DNA from 3 places in the Shewanella sp. 10N.286.52.C2 genome. Region 1 is predicted to be linked to each of the others. Evidence: predicted binding sites of a transcription regulator. Region 1 holds the regulator's gene; each other region holds the start of a gene.

The links. Region 1 encodes ArgR, which controls arginine synthesis, uptake and breakdown. Its sites were predicted from a motif close to ANTGAATANNTATTCANT; they were not measured.
Region 2: a site for ArgR is predicted at 2,256-2,273, ahead of BCU94_RS18470 (OadG family transporter subunit). Genes of this name have one in related genera too.
Region 3: a site for ArgR is predicted at 2,698-2,715, ahead of BCU94_RS06355 (aspartate aminotransferase family protein). Genes of this name have one in related genera too.

The regions. Positions count from the first base shown of each region.
Region 1 covers NZ_MCTV01000001.1:17,152-21,990, reverse strand. Annotated here, with positions in the region: gene BCU94_RS00085 (M13-type metalloendopeptidase) at 1-1,267, opposite strand, end outside; gene rsuA (16S rRNA pseudouridine(516) synthase RsuA) at 1,552-2,241, shown strand; gene argR (transcriptional regulator ArgR) at 2,331-2,801, opposite strand; gene mdh (malate dehydrogenase) at 3,107-4,042, shown strand; gene BCU94_RS00065 (SDR family NAD(P)-dependent oxidoreductase) at 4,160-4,839, opposite strand, start outside.
Region 2 covers NZ_MCTV01000068.1:152,175-157,013, forward strand. Annotated here, with positions in the region: gene alaS (alanine--tRNA ligase) at 1-33, shown strand, start outside; gene csrA (carbon storage regulator CsrA) at 449-652, shown strand; tRNA gene BCU94_RS18435 (tRNA-Ser) at 879-970, shown strand; tRNA gene BCU94_RS18440 (tRNA-Arg) at 992-1,068, shown strand; tRNA gene BCU94_RS18445 (tRNA-Arg) at 1,101-1,177, shown strand; tRNA gene BCU94_RS18450 (tRNA-Arg) at 1,211-1,287, shown strand; tRNA gene BCU94_RS18455 (tRNA-Arg) at 1,309-1,385, shown strand; tRNA gene BCU94_RS18460 (tRNA-Ser) at 1,392-1,483, shown strand; tRNA gene BCU94_RS18465 (tRNA-Arg) at 1,553-1,629, shown strand; gene BCU94_RS18470 (OadG family transporter subunit) at 2,389-2,637, shown strand; gene oadA (sodium-extruding oxaloacetate decarboxylase subunit alpha) at 2,655-4,442, shown strand; gene BCU94_RS18480 (sodium ion-translocating decarboxylase subunit beta) at 4,451-4,839, shown strand, end outside.
Region 3 covers NZ_MCTV01000013.1:95,944-100,782, reverse strand. Annotated here, with positions in the region: gene astD (succinylglutamate-semialdehyde dehydrogenase) at 1-113, opposite strand, end outside; gene astA (arginine N-succinyltransferase) at 124-1,143, opposite strand; gene BCU94_RS06355 (aspartate aminotransferase family protein) at 1,254-2,471, opposite strand; gene BCU94_RS06350 (HDOD domain-containing protein) at 2,810-3,952, opposite strand; gene BCU94_RS06345 (S9 family peptidase) at 4,078-4,839, opposite strand, start outside.

The sequences.
Region 1 (4,839 bases):
TAGTGTCTTCGCTCATCCAATCCAATGATTCGATGCTAGTGCCGTAAGCGCCACGTAAATTTTCAACCAATTGGCTCATACGGGTTTTTGCTTCTGGTACAAAGTGACGTTTTACATACACTTTACCGACAACTTCACCCAAGGTGCCACTGACTGTGCTTACGCCGCGCTTCCAGCGAGGTTGTTGCTCTTCTTGGCCATTAAGTGTTTTTGAGAAAAACTCGAAGTTTTCATTATCAAGCGCTTCAGATAAGTGACTCGCATTATGAGTGAGTGCCATCCAGGTCATGTAGGTTTTCCAAGTATTAAGATCATTGTCTTTAATTACTTGGTTCATGCCTTCAATAAAGCTTGGTTGGTTAATGATGATGTCAGACTGCTTATCACCACCAAGGGCTGCTAAATAGCCATCCCAGTTAATGTCTGGTGCTAAGGTCGCTAAATCTTTAACTTGATAAAGATTATAAGTTTTAGTGCTGTCGCGGGTTTCAACTACATCCCAATGTTGCTCAGCGATAGCGGTTTCTAATGCTAAAACCGTTTGCGCTGCTTGCTTGCCATTTTCAAGGCCGGCAAGGTCAAACATCTTCTCGATATGCTCAAGGTATTTGCTACGAATATTAACGAAGCGCTCTTCTTCATTGAAGTAGTAATCTTTTTCAGGAAGGCTAAGACCATATTGCCAAATATGGGTGGCGTAACGGCTTGAATCTTTAGCATCAACATTGACATAAAACGCTAATGGTGTGCCGCCACCATTAACTTGGCTTTCGCCAAAATAGGCGGTTAATTCATTTTTATCTTTTAGCGCGGCAATTTGGGCAAATTCAGCTTGGATTGGGCTAATACCTAATTTATTTAAGGTTTCAACATCCATAAATGAACGGTAAAGATCGGCCACTTTTTGCTCATCAGTACCCATTTTAAGATCTGGGTTTGCACTGACATCTTCGATGATGGCTTTAACGTCGTCACGGGCATTTTCGCGCAAGTCGTAAAAGGCGCCGATATTGGTGCGGTCACCAGGGATTTCCGCGGTGTTTAACCAGCCGCCATTTACGTAGAGGTAAAAATCATCTTGTGGGCGAACTGACTTGTCCATATTGTCAAAGCTAATACCTGAGGTAAGGGCTTTTTCAACGGCAATTGCGGTTTCTGTTTTAGCGACTTCTGGTGCTGCGGATTCAGTGACTGCTTTATCTGAATTGCAGGCACTAAGGCCTGCGATAAGTGAGGCGCAAAGCCCACCGATAACTAGCTTTTTCATGTTGTTTCCCTATGCATTGAAGAGTGAAGCCTTTTTATCGGCCTTAATTTTGAGCTGTTTTTATTGTTCACTGCCTTAAGACAGTTTTATGTGACCAACATGTTAAGTCTTAACAGGGGCACTTAACAAGGGCTAAGGCTAGGCTTTTAGTGATAAATTGAGCATTTATTGACTGTGTTGTGTAACTAAAAATTACCAGAATGTTACAGTGGCCATTTATCGTTTTCTATTTGCTAGCCAACAGCTCATAATAGCGACCAATTAGTTTTCACTTGGTTTTATATATGCGTTTAGACAAATTTATCTGCGAGAGCACCGAGCTGACTCGTTCATTAGCAAAAAGAGTTATCAAGTCAGGTGAAGTGACCTGTAATGGTGACGTGGTTAAAGACGCGAGCTTTAAAGTGAAAGATGATACTGAAGTGTGTATCGAAGGTCGTCAAATTAAGATCGTGGGCGAGCGCTACATCATGATGCACAAGCCTGTTGATACCATTTGCTCAACCATTGATGAAGAATATCAATCGGTGTTGGGATTAATGGATATTGAAAAAGTCGATACCCTGCATATTGCTGGGCGTTTAGATGTGGACACCACAGGTTTGGTGCTGATCACCAGCGATGGCCAGTGGTCACATAAAATCACCTCACCTAAAAAAGATTGCGGTAAACGTTACCTTATCGAAGCTGCTGCATCACTTGATCCTGCATTGGTGGAAACCTTTGCCGAAGGGATCCAATTAAAAAGTGAAGACGGCTTAACTAAACCGGCGCTGCTAGAGATCATTGATGAATACCATGCCAGATTAACTATCAGCGAAGGTAAGTACCATCAAGTGAAGCGTATGTTTGCTGCTGTGGGGAATCGGGTGGTCAATTTACATCGTGAAGCTGTGGGTGAAATTGAACTTGATGCTGATTTAGAAGAAGGCGAATGGCGTTTTCTCACCGATGCTGAAATCGCCTCAATTTAACACTTACGCACTGTTAAAACCAAAAAAGCAGCCTAAGGCTGCTTTTTTAATGGCTCAATAAATCGTGAAGGTGTTATTTGCTAAGAGGGCTATTCACTATAGCCAAACAGTGATTTTACCGTTTCTAAGGTATCATCAATGGTTTTGATACTTGAAGGACAAATAAAGATAGTGTCATCACCAGCAATAGTCCCCAAAATCCCTTCAGGCTTACCTATCGAGTCTAATAATCGGGCAATAAGCTGCGCTGCGCCGGGGCTGGTTCTGACTACGATCATCGCTTGGTTATGATCCACATCCAATACCAAGTTTTTAACAGGGCTGCCTGCTGTTGGCACACCTAACTCAGCGGGTAAACAATATACCATTTCTTGCTTAGCATTACGGGTACGTACTGCACCAAACTTACTTAGCATACGGGAAACTTTTGACTGGTTAATATTGCCAAAACCTTCTGCTTGCAGTGCGATTACGATTTCACTTTGGCTACCAAAGCGCTCTTCCTTTAATATCGACTTAAACGTCTTTACGAGTTCATCCTGATTCTTAGTCGCTGGCATATTTTTTTCGTCTTATAGTAATTTTTAAAAAGAATAGATTTTATTCAAAAAAGTAGCTCATTCTGAATAGATAAACGCATCAAGTCAAGAAATAAGCTAAATTGGTGAATAAAAATTCATTTTAGCTATTACTGGCTAAATTAGTCATTATTTATATACATATCATAGAATAAGGAAATTAGTGTGATCTACTAAGGGATAATTGAAATCCTCGCTGTGATCCAGTAATGTGACGCCACAAGAAAACATGATCTGTGTCACAGACCAGACTGAAGTCAATCACTAGAACGTAATTGGAGATCATCATGAAAGTAGCTGTACTTGGTGCTGCTGGCGGTATCGGCCAGGCCTTAGCTTTACTATTAAAAACTCAACTTCCTGCAGGTTCAGAGTTGTCTTTATATGACATCGCTCCTGTTACTCCAGGTGTTGCAGTTGACTTAAGCCACATCCCTACAGATGTAAAAGTGGCTGGTTTTGCTGGTGAAGACCCAACTCCTGCGCTAGTTGGCGCTGATGTTGTTCTTATCTCTGCAGGTGTTGCGCGTAAGCCTGGTATGGATCGCTCAGATCTATTTAATATCAATGCGGGTATCGTAAGAAACCTTATTGAAAAAGTGGCGGCAACTTGCCCTAAAGCATTAATTGGCGTTATCACTAACCCAGTAAATACTACTGTTGCTATTGCGGCTGAAGTACTTAAAAAAGCAGGTGTTTACGATAAGAACCGTTTATTCGGTGTGACGACACTTGATGTTATCCGCTCTGAAACCTTCATCGCTGACCTTAAAGGGCTAAACGTTGCTGATGTAAACATCAACGTTATTGGTGGCCACAGTGGTGTGACTATTCTGCCACTTCTTTCACAAGTTGAAGGCGTAAGCTTTACTGATGAAGAAGTTGCAGCGCTAACAACACGTATCCAGAATGCGGGTACTGAAGTTGTTGAAGCTAAAGCGGGTGGCGGTAGTGCGACTCTGTCTATGGGTCAAGCGGCATGTCGCTTTGGCCTATCATTGGTTCGCGGCCTACAAGGCGAAGCTAACGTGGTTGAATGTGCTTATGTTGATGGCGGCAGTGAACATGCTGACTTCTTCGCACAACCTGTATTACTTGGTAAAAACGGCGTAGAAAAAGTATTACCATACGGCGATGTTAGCGCATTTGAAGCTAATGCCCGTGATGCAATGCTTGATACATTAAACGGCGACATCAAACTTGGTGTTGAGTTCGTTAAGTAAATTTAAGCTTATCAATTATTGATAACTTGATTTACCGATAAAAATGCGAAGCCTTTGGCTTCGCATTTTTGTTGCTGACAGGCTAAAGTTGCTGCAAGGGGAAAAGACCTAAGCCCTTTACCAACTAATCAGTTTTCCTTGCCAATCAATAAAGCTGGCTTGTCCATCGTAGTAAATTCGGACAATTTCAGCGTTGTCATCTTCACTACTTTCGCTTCCAGCTTCCTTAATTGCGTTATTGATATTCAGTAATTGCGACGCGACAAATTCAGCAGTAAATAATTTTTCAGCGGGCACTTTGGCCTGAAAAGGTTTGGATAATGGGGTGTCTGTGGTGCCGGGATGAAAAGCAATGAGCTTTACGTTTTTGGCACGCCGAGCATATTCAATCGCCGCGGTTTTAATTAGCATGTTTAGCGCAGCTTTTGAAGCGCGATAGCTATACCATCCTCCCAAGCGATTATCACTAATACTGCCTACTCGGGCGCTGAGCACATTAATAATACAGCCCTGTTTACCTGCAACCAGTTTGACTAAATGCTGTAGCCACAGCATAGGGGTAATGGTGTTTGACTCAAACAAAGCCTGCATTGCCTCAGGGTTAACATCTTCTAAGCGCTTTTCAGGGGCTATTGTTTTAAAGGGGAGAGTTTTAGAAACTGTGTTTTCTGAGGCGCTCCTTGTTGCTGCGCCAGTCATTTGATACTGATTGTGCAATCTGCCATTACAAATAAATACCCGAGTAATTTTACCTTTTAACGGCTGCAATTGCTGGCACAGTGTGGCAATGGCGTCTG
Region 2 (4,839 bases), on a different contig from region 1:
GTTCAACCATGGCTCAGCGAACGTTTAGGCTAACTGACAACTTAAGCCATAAGGTGTTTACGGCATTTTATGGCTTGAGTATTAGGTTGAGCTTTGAGATAGTGGTTCGGCAAGCTTATAAAGCATTCTTAGGTATCATTTTTTACGCTTTTTTGACTCAAGCTACTATAATTCTAAATTGAAGCAACTTTTATGCTTTTTTTGTACGCATAAGCAGCAATTTATTAAATTACCTGTTTTGCTTTTGTTTAAAGAATAGCCTTTAAATGTTATCAACTTGAAATAATCAGGCCGCAGGAATACGTTTTTTCTTTTTTTTGGGGTAAAAAGCTTAAAAGTTTTATTGATTTAGTGTCGTCACTAATGATTTGTATTAAGCTAACATTATTAAACGCGCATATTACGGATAGAAGCTGGTGTATGCTGATTGGACTAAAGGAGCAATCGAATGCTGATTTTGACTCGCCGTGTTGGCGAAACATTAATGATAGGTGATGAAGTGACTGTTACTGTACTAGGTGTAAAAGGTAACCAAGTACGTATCGGTGTGAATGCACCTAAAGAAGTATCAGTTCATCGCGAAGAAATTTATCAACGTATCCAGTCTGAAAAATCTGGCAACGTTACACCAGAAGATGGTGGCAATTTCTGATATATCAGACATTGTTTGCGATTTACCAATAAAGCCAGCGAAAGCTGGCTTTATTGTTTTTAGACTATTTAAGATTGTTTGCTAAAAAAAATACAAATTTTTTAAATGAATTGATGATAATTGTGGCTTAACTCATCAATGTGCTCAAAAACAGTTCAAATGAATATAAGATGCTGAAAAAGGTTTGACTTATTTTCGGCAAACAGTAATATGTGCGCCAAGAAACGGAGAGGTGGCCGAGTGGCCGAAGGCGCTCCCCTGCTAAGGGAGTATGGGCTTTAACTCCCATCGAGGGTTCGAATCCCTCCCTCTCCGCCATTTCTTAAAATAGTAAACGATGCGGATGTAGCTCAGCTGGATAGAGTACCTGGCTACGAACCAGGCGGTCGGAGGTTCGAATCCTCCCATCCGCACCATTTTCTATTGTTGTGTTTAAATTTTTTAATGAGCGGATGTAGCTCAGCTGGATAGAGTACCTGGCTACGAACCAGGCGGTCGGAGGTTCGAATCCTCCCATCCGCACCATTAAATAATTTAAAAGCTGTAAATTTTATATATGCGGATGTAGCTCAGCTGGATAGAGTACCTGGCTACGAACCAGGCGGTCGGAGGTTCGAATCCTCCCATCCGCACCATATAAAATAGTACCTAATTATGCGGATGTAGCTCAGCTGGATAGAGTACCTGGCTACGAACCAGGCGGTCGGAGGTTCGAATCCTCCCATCCGCACCATAATTCGGAGAGGTGGCCGAGTGGCCGAAGGCGCTCCCCTGCTAAGGGAGTATGGGCTTTAACTCCCATCGAGGGTTCGAATCCCTCCCTCTCCGCCATTATTTGCATATTTTAAATATGCAACTAAGCTCAATTAGCACTGAGTAAAGATTGGCAGTAAAAATTTTGCGGATGTAGCTCAGCTGGATAGAGTACCTGGCTACGAACCAGGCGGTCGGAGGTTCGAATCCTCCCATCCGCACCAGTATTAGAAAAAGCCCTGTAGTTATCTACAGGGCTTTTTTTATGCCTAAAATCCAGTCAGTCATATAAAGTGACTTTAAGTTTTCCTGCCAATATACCTACTTCACACTCACTCAAATGTCGCTAACCTGCTTTAGATCTTAAGTCAAAATGAACCACATCAAAATTTGGATAAATCCTTCAGTCATGCTGGTTAGTAGGTTCACTCTAGTTGATTAATTGTACTTAGCTTGGTTAATTAGTTTTGTATGCTTTTATTTTAACTACAACTTGATGATGAGCCATAAATTACAAAAACCACTACATATTTATGCTAAATAGAGCATCTGCACAATTTTGGTGAATATAGCTGTTCTTATTTCTGATATCTCTTTTTATATAGATCTTGTCATGACCTTATCATTTTCCTGATAAAGTAATCAAAAATGAAGATTCTTCATTATATGTGAACTATTTTTATCGAATTATCACCAAGGTGGGCTTAATCTTATTAATTTTGGTCTGACCAATTTACAAGGTGTTGGATTAATTGTTATAGGTTGGTTATATTTTTCGTCGGTAAAAAATCACAGGGTAGTTTAATCGCTGAACTGGTGGATTTTAATGGAATAAAAACAGCTTATGCTGAATGAATAATTATTCCTTTTGTTGATGCCGCATCGTTTTGGTGCAATTTATTCAGCAGACGTTATTGACGTGTAAACATTGGAACTGATCCTGTGGGCAATTTTTAATTGCACATAATGACAAGAGAGGGTTTATGACATCATCAATATCCGAGCAATTATTGGATGCCTTGGGCATGATGATAATGGGGATGAGCTTAGTTTTTATATTTTTAAGCATATTAATTATCGGCATTAATCTTGTAGCTAGATTATGTCAGTCAGACATTCAGCCTGTTGTTGCTAATGCGCCTACACCTGTACCCGCAGCTGCGACATCAATTGATCCTAAGTTAATAGCAGCTATCACTTCTGCTATTCACCAGTATCGTGCCAAAGATTAAATCGTTTAGGAGTTATCATGAGCAAGCCTTTAGCGTTAACAGATGTAGTATTACGAGACGCCCATCAATCTATTTTAGCCACGCGCTTACGTTTAGACGATATGTTACCTATTGCACCTTTACTGGATAATATTGGTTTTTGGTCTTTAGAGTCTTGGGGCGGTGCTACGTTTGATTCTTGTATTCGTTATTTAGGCGAAGACCCTTGGGATCGTATCAGAGAGCTGAAAAAGGCGATGCCAAATACACCACAGCAAATGCTATTGCGTGGTCAGAATTTATTAGGCTATCGTCATTACGCCGATGATGTGGTGACCCGCTTTGTTGAGCGTGCCCATACCAATGGTGTTGATGTTTTCAGAATTTTCGATGCCATGAATGATGTGCGTAACTTAGAAACTGCGGTTAAAGCAGTTAAGCAAGTCGGCGGTCATGCACAAGGTACGATTTCATTTACTAGTAGCCCAGTTCATAACGTGGATACTTGGGTTGATATGGCTAAAAACCTTGAAGACATGGGCTGTGACTCACTGTGCATCAAGGATATGGCAGGCTTACTTAAGCCAATGCAAGCTTATGATCTTATCAGCCGTTTAAAATCTCAAACTGACTTAACCGTTTCTATGCATTGTCATGCTACAACGGGTTTAAGTACTGCAACCTATCAAAAAGCCATTGAGGCTGGTGTTGATATTCTTGATACCGCGATTTCAACCATGAGCCAAACCTATGGCCATTCAGCTACTGAAACATTAGTTGCTATGGCAGAAGACTCGGGCCGCGCCACGGGTTACGACATGGCAGCATTAGAAGAAATTGCCGCTTACTTTAGAGAAGTACGTAAGAAATATGCCCGTTTTGAAGGGGCGCTTAAAGGCATTGATTCACGTATTCTTCGTGCACAAGTGCCAGGTGGCATGTTAACTAACATGGAAAACCAGCTCAAAGAGCAGGGCGCTGCAGATAAAATGGATGAGGTGTTAGAAGAGATCCCTCGTGTGCGTGAAGATCTTGGCTTTTTGCCATTGGTTACACCAACCTCGCAAATTGTCGGCACCCAGTCAGTGATTAATGTCTTAATGGGCGAGCGTTATAAAACCTTAGCTAAAGAAACCGAAGGTGTACTGAAAGGCGAATACGGTGCAACGCCGGCTCCGGTTAATGCCGAGCTGCAAGCACGGGTATTAAATGGCGCAGAGGCTATTACTTGTCGCCCTGCAGATTTAATTGAACCTGAATTAGATAAGCTTCGCAGCGAGCTTGCTGACATCGCTAAGAAAGACGGTATTACATTAGCCGCAGAAACTGATGATGATGTAATGACCTATGCCCTATTTAATCAAATTGGTCTTAAGTTCCTGACTAATCGCGGTAACCCTGATGCCTTTGAGCCAGTGCCAAGTGCTGATGATATGGCCGTGCCTGCGGCTAAAGCTGAAAAAGGCGCTGAAACCTACACTGTTAATGTGCAAGGACAAAGCTTTGTGGTTGAGGTAAGCGAAGGAGGCGATATCAGCCAGATCGTGCCGACATCAGCAGCACCTGCTGCCGTTGCTCCAACTGTTGCTGCTGCACCTGTGAGCGATGAAGTGAAAGCCACCATGAATGCACCGCTGTCGGGTAATATTTTTAAAGTATTGGTAAACGATGGCGATCACGTCAATGAAGGTGATGTGGTGTTAATCCTTGAAGCAATGAAAATGGAAACTGAAGTGCGCGCAGCAATAACAGGTTTCATCAAAAATATTTCAGTTAAGCAAGGTGATGCCGTTTCGGTTGGTTCACCATTGTTAGCATTAGCGTAGGAGATAGCATGGAAGGATTACTGGCCTTTTGGTCTGAGACAGGCATTGCTAACTTCGCTCTTGATCAATTATTTATGATGGCAATAGGCGGTTTATTACTGTATCTCGCAATAGCAAAAGGCTTCGAGCCATTACTATTATTGCCTATTGGGTTTGGTGCCATACTGGCGAATATTCCAAATGCGGGTTTCACTGAAGAAGGCGGCTTACTTTGGTACGCCTACCATGTGGGCATTGAGACCGGCATATTTCCATTACTGATTTTCATGGGCGTGGGGGCATTAACCGATTTTGGTGCATTAATCGCTAACCCAAAAACCTTATTGTTGGGCGCTGCAGCCCAATTCGGGATATTTGCGACTTTATTAGGTGCAATTGCTCTTAATGTGGTGCCGGG
Region 3 (4,839 bases), on a different contig from region 1:
TGGGCTTCTGTCGCCGTTTTACCGCTCCAGATCACCTCACCATTTGCTGGGTTGAGTGATGTAATTTCATGACCTTCGCCATTAGACCATTGGCCTTTGATAAATTGTGTCATTTGCTGTTTCCTACAGTTCTAATACGCGAATTTGCTGGCCTTGCTCAACCATTAGCGCTTCAGCTAATTGTGGGCTTAAGGTGACGTTATCATGCTCTTGTGAAACTAAAATTCTTGCCGCTGTTGCGCGGTAATCCGCTAACAAGGTATTGGCGACAAGATATTGATGATCGGCATGAGGCATCTTTCCAATAGTGACCGTAAGTAGACGGCTTTGACTCACGGCGCGGATGTCGCTTAGCGCACACTCCACTGTTGGACCACCATCGAAAATATCGACGTAATTTCTAAATTTAAAGCCTTCAGCCTGCAATAACTTCAGCGCAGGTTTAGTATTTCTATGCACCTCGCCAATCACTTTTTGTGCTTTTTTTGGCAATAGGCATACATGTATCGGGCTTCTTGGCATCATTTCAGCCATAAAGGCCTTTTTACCTAACCCCGATAAATAATCGGCTTCGACAAAATCAATGCCTAAGAAATGATCTTGTAACCACTCATAAAAAGGTGAATCACCCTTTTCATCGCTTACGCCGCGCATTTCAGCAATTACAGTGCTGCCAAAACGTTGCTCATGTTGAGCGAGGAATAAAAAACGCGAGCGAGAAAGCATGCGGCCGTTATAGCCTCTGCGATATTCTTTATTTAAAAACAGCGTACATAACTCTGCAGCGCCAGTGTAGTCATGGCAAAGCGTCAGTGTTTCCACTTCGTTACGAACTGAGATTTGTTTAGAATGATAGACTTCAGTGCCTAAACGGTAATGATAAAAGGCATCTTCCATCCCGACAGCGGCTTCAATACCGCAGGTACCGACAACTTGATTGGTTTTTAAATCTTCAAGCACCATCAAATAACCTTCATCGAAAGGTTTCTCAACTTGCTTGGAAAAAGAAGCTTCAGCTCTAGCGATTTTAGAGCGTAATAGCTCTTCGTTGACTGGCAGGGAAGTGAACCCATGACCCGATTCAACGGCGACCTTGTAAAGTGCTTCGTAATCACTGCCACGAATCGGTCGTATGATTAGCATCTGACTCTCCTTGATAATCCAGTAATAAAAAGTCACCAACAAACAGACTTTTCATTACCGATAACCCAATAAAAAAGCGCAAGGTTTTACCCTTACGCTTTACTTATCTATTAACCTGCAACCACTTTAGCTACAGCACGTTCGAAACGTGCTAAACCTTCAGCGATATCAGCTTCTGGGATAACAAGAGATGGAGCAAAACGCACGACGTTAGCGCCAGCAATCAAGCTCATTAAGCCTTCTGCAACCGATGCAACTAAGAAGTCACGGCTACGGCCTGCATATTGCTCGTTAAGTACTGCGCCTAATAACATGCCTTTACCACGCACTTCTGAGAACACATTATATTTGGCATTGATTGCCGCTAAACCATCACGGAATAACTGTTCGCGATGCTTAACACCATTCAGTACTTCAGGCGTATTCACCACATCCATAACAGCATTACCAATAGCGCACGCTAATGGGTTGCCGCCATAAGTCGAACCATGAGTACCAATTTTAAGATGTACGGCAATTTTAGCAGTGGTTAGCATTGCAGCAATTGGGAAACCGCCGCCTAGGGCTTTGGCGCTGGTTAAAATATCAGGCACAATATCGGTGCCCATGTAGGCAAATAACTCACCGGTACGGCCAACACCTGTTTGCACTTCATCAAAAATAACTAATGCGTCATGCTTATCAGCAAGTGCGCGCACAGCTTTTAAGAATTCTGGGTCACCATTGATAATACCGCCTTCACCTTGAAGTGGTTCAAGCATGATGGCACAAGTGTTATCAGAAATTACCGCTTCTAGAGCGGCAATATCATTAAATGGTACATGAGTAACGCTTTGTGGTTTAGGCCCGAAACCATCAGAGTAAGCCGCTTGACCACCCACAGTAACAGTAAAGAAGGTACGACCATGGAATGCTTTATCAAAGGCGATGATTTGATCTTTTTGTGGGCCGTGATTATCTAATGCGTAACGACGGGCAAGTTTTAGTGCAGCTTCATTGGCTTCAGCACCTGAGTTAGCAAAGTAAACACGCTCAGCAAACGTGGCGTTAACCAGTTTCGTCGCCAGCTCTAATGCTGGCTCATTGGTCATTACGTTTGATAAATGCCACAGCTTTTCACCTTGTTCTTTTAGGGCGCCAACAAGTGCTGGGTGACAATGACCTAAACAATTCACTGCAATACCACCAGCAAAGTCAATAAACTCATTACCTTGTTGATCCCAAACTCGACTGCCTTCTCCGCGAACTGGGATTACGGCTGCTGGCGCATAGTTAGGCACCATGACTTCATCAAATTGGGCACGTGTTAAGTTCATTTCAACGCTCATTGCTTTTCGTTCCTTAAAGTTATTAGCGACACTTAAGTCACTCTATTCCGCTTGCTGTATTGATTTTGGTTTAAGTTGACTGCGGATGTTTGTATAGCTTGCAGGTCATTATTAGCTAAAACGTGATCAAAATACCAGTTTTTAGCGGTTAACTATTCATAACTTAAATGAATAATGCATAAAGAGTTAACAAACTTCACATACAAAGTGCTATTACAGCTTATTTTTAGCATAAATAGTCATAAAAAAAGTTATTTGGCCTCAAATAAGCTAGCTATTCATCATAAATGCATAACTAAACAAGATTTAGTCATACTTAAGGGGGATAAAGCCTGACTTTAAACTAAATTAAGCTTGCGGTAATTTTGCGATTTTAAACGGATCAGCTCTTGCTCGGTAAATTCATAATAATCAAATAACACTCGCTTCTCTTGCGGCTCAATTAAACGCGATTGCTCTAATATTAATACCTTGGCATAACAACTGGCTTTGGCAACGATAGCGCTTTCTGTGGAAAACTCGCTAAAGTGATAATTTAAATCGAGCTCTTTTAGCACTTGGGTTAGCTGGCTCTGGTTAAAATCCATTAAGTCCAATAATTGCCAATTAAGCTGCTCACCATAGGACATCACTTGCTCAAACACTTCCTCAGCTGGAAATGCTGAGGCCATTACCGCATCGTATAAGGTTTTATCCCCTTTGGCGCTGGTCTCACGTAGCCAGGTTCCCCATGTGTTTTCAAATTGTCTGGCGCTGGCATTTAATATAGTCGCTGCGCCTAATTGCTTCATCAAAGCTGCGCTATAAACCAATGCCACATCCTTTTGATGCAGCGCTGCCAATGCTTTGGCCGCTATGGCGGTGATCATGCTGTAACGCCATAACTTACGACTAGCCCAAATCAGGTTAGTATTGCCCGATGGCAGCCAATGCCGTAAACAAAAGTAAGGGATCACAGCTTGCAAATTTTCAATGCCAATATAATTAAGCACTAACTTGATGTCGGTTACTTTGACTTCTGATCGCTGCGGTCTGCGGTGACTCGAGGCTGGGCTATTGATTAAATTGATAAGATCGGTCGATAGCCAGCTGATATTTTCAACAAGCGATCGCACTCGGCGCAGATCAGGTTCTTTGTTAAGCAGTAAATCCAATAATAAAATATGGGACTCTTTTAAACCCGATTGCGCTAACATCTGCTGAGGTGAATTGAGCTGATGCTCAAGGGAGCTTATGACAGTGTTAGTCAATTGCTCTGATATGCGCTGTAACACCAACTGAGCCCGCGCTTGCTCTTCTAAACGTGCTTTAATGGCTAAACGTTCAACTTCAAGTTTATTGGCGTCATCTTCTAACTGCTTATCTAAGTCATCAAGCTGCGAGGGTAACTTTTCCTTACCCATAATCAGTTGCTTATACAGCCTGCGCTCAACTTCAATGACTTTTCCTGGCCTTACGCCACCTGCTACCGACACTGCCACAAATAAACTGCCTTTAATTCTGTGTTAGTTATATGAAAATTATATTTCAACTGCTGCTTATCGTTACAAATAAGGCCTCCAAATGGAAGCCTTATGGTTTAAATCAGCTTAAGTAAAACGCATCATTACTTTAGCTCTTGCTCAAACAATTTGTAGATACGACGATATTCATCTAACCAGCTTGATGCCTGTCTAAAGCCATGTGGCTCAACAGGGTAAATCGCGGTTTCAAACATCGGCTTTTCTAACTCAATCAAGCGTTGTACTAAGCGCACACTATCTTGGAAGAACACATTGTCATCGAGCACACCGCTCATGATCAGCAATGGTTTTTGTAAACCCTGTGCGTGTTCAATTGGTGAACTCTTTTCATAGGCAATGGGGTCAACATCTGGGGTATTTAAGATGTTAGAGGTATATGGCGCATTATAATGCGCCCAATCGGTGACCGGACGAAGTGCTGCGCCCGCTTGGAATAACTCAGGCTCATTAAATAACGCCATGAACGTTAAGAAGCCGCCATAAGAGCCGCCATAGGTACCTACTTTAGCGCCGTCAACATGACTGTTAGCCGCCATCCAGCTAACGCCGTCTTTTAAATCTTCAACTTCAGGATGACCCATATTGCGATACACAGCGGTGCGCCAATCGCGGCCATAACCTTTAGAACCACGGTAATCCATATCCATGACGACATAACCCTGTTGTGTTAATAAGTTATGGAACATGAACTCTCTGAAATAGCCAGAAAAACCATTATGGGCATTTTGCAGGTAACCCGCACCATGGTTAAAAATTACTGCAGGATATTTTTCAGCATTATTAGCATCATAGCCCTGAGGTAAATAGACTCTAGCGTAAATGTCTTTCGCACCATGAGTTGATGG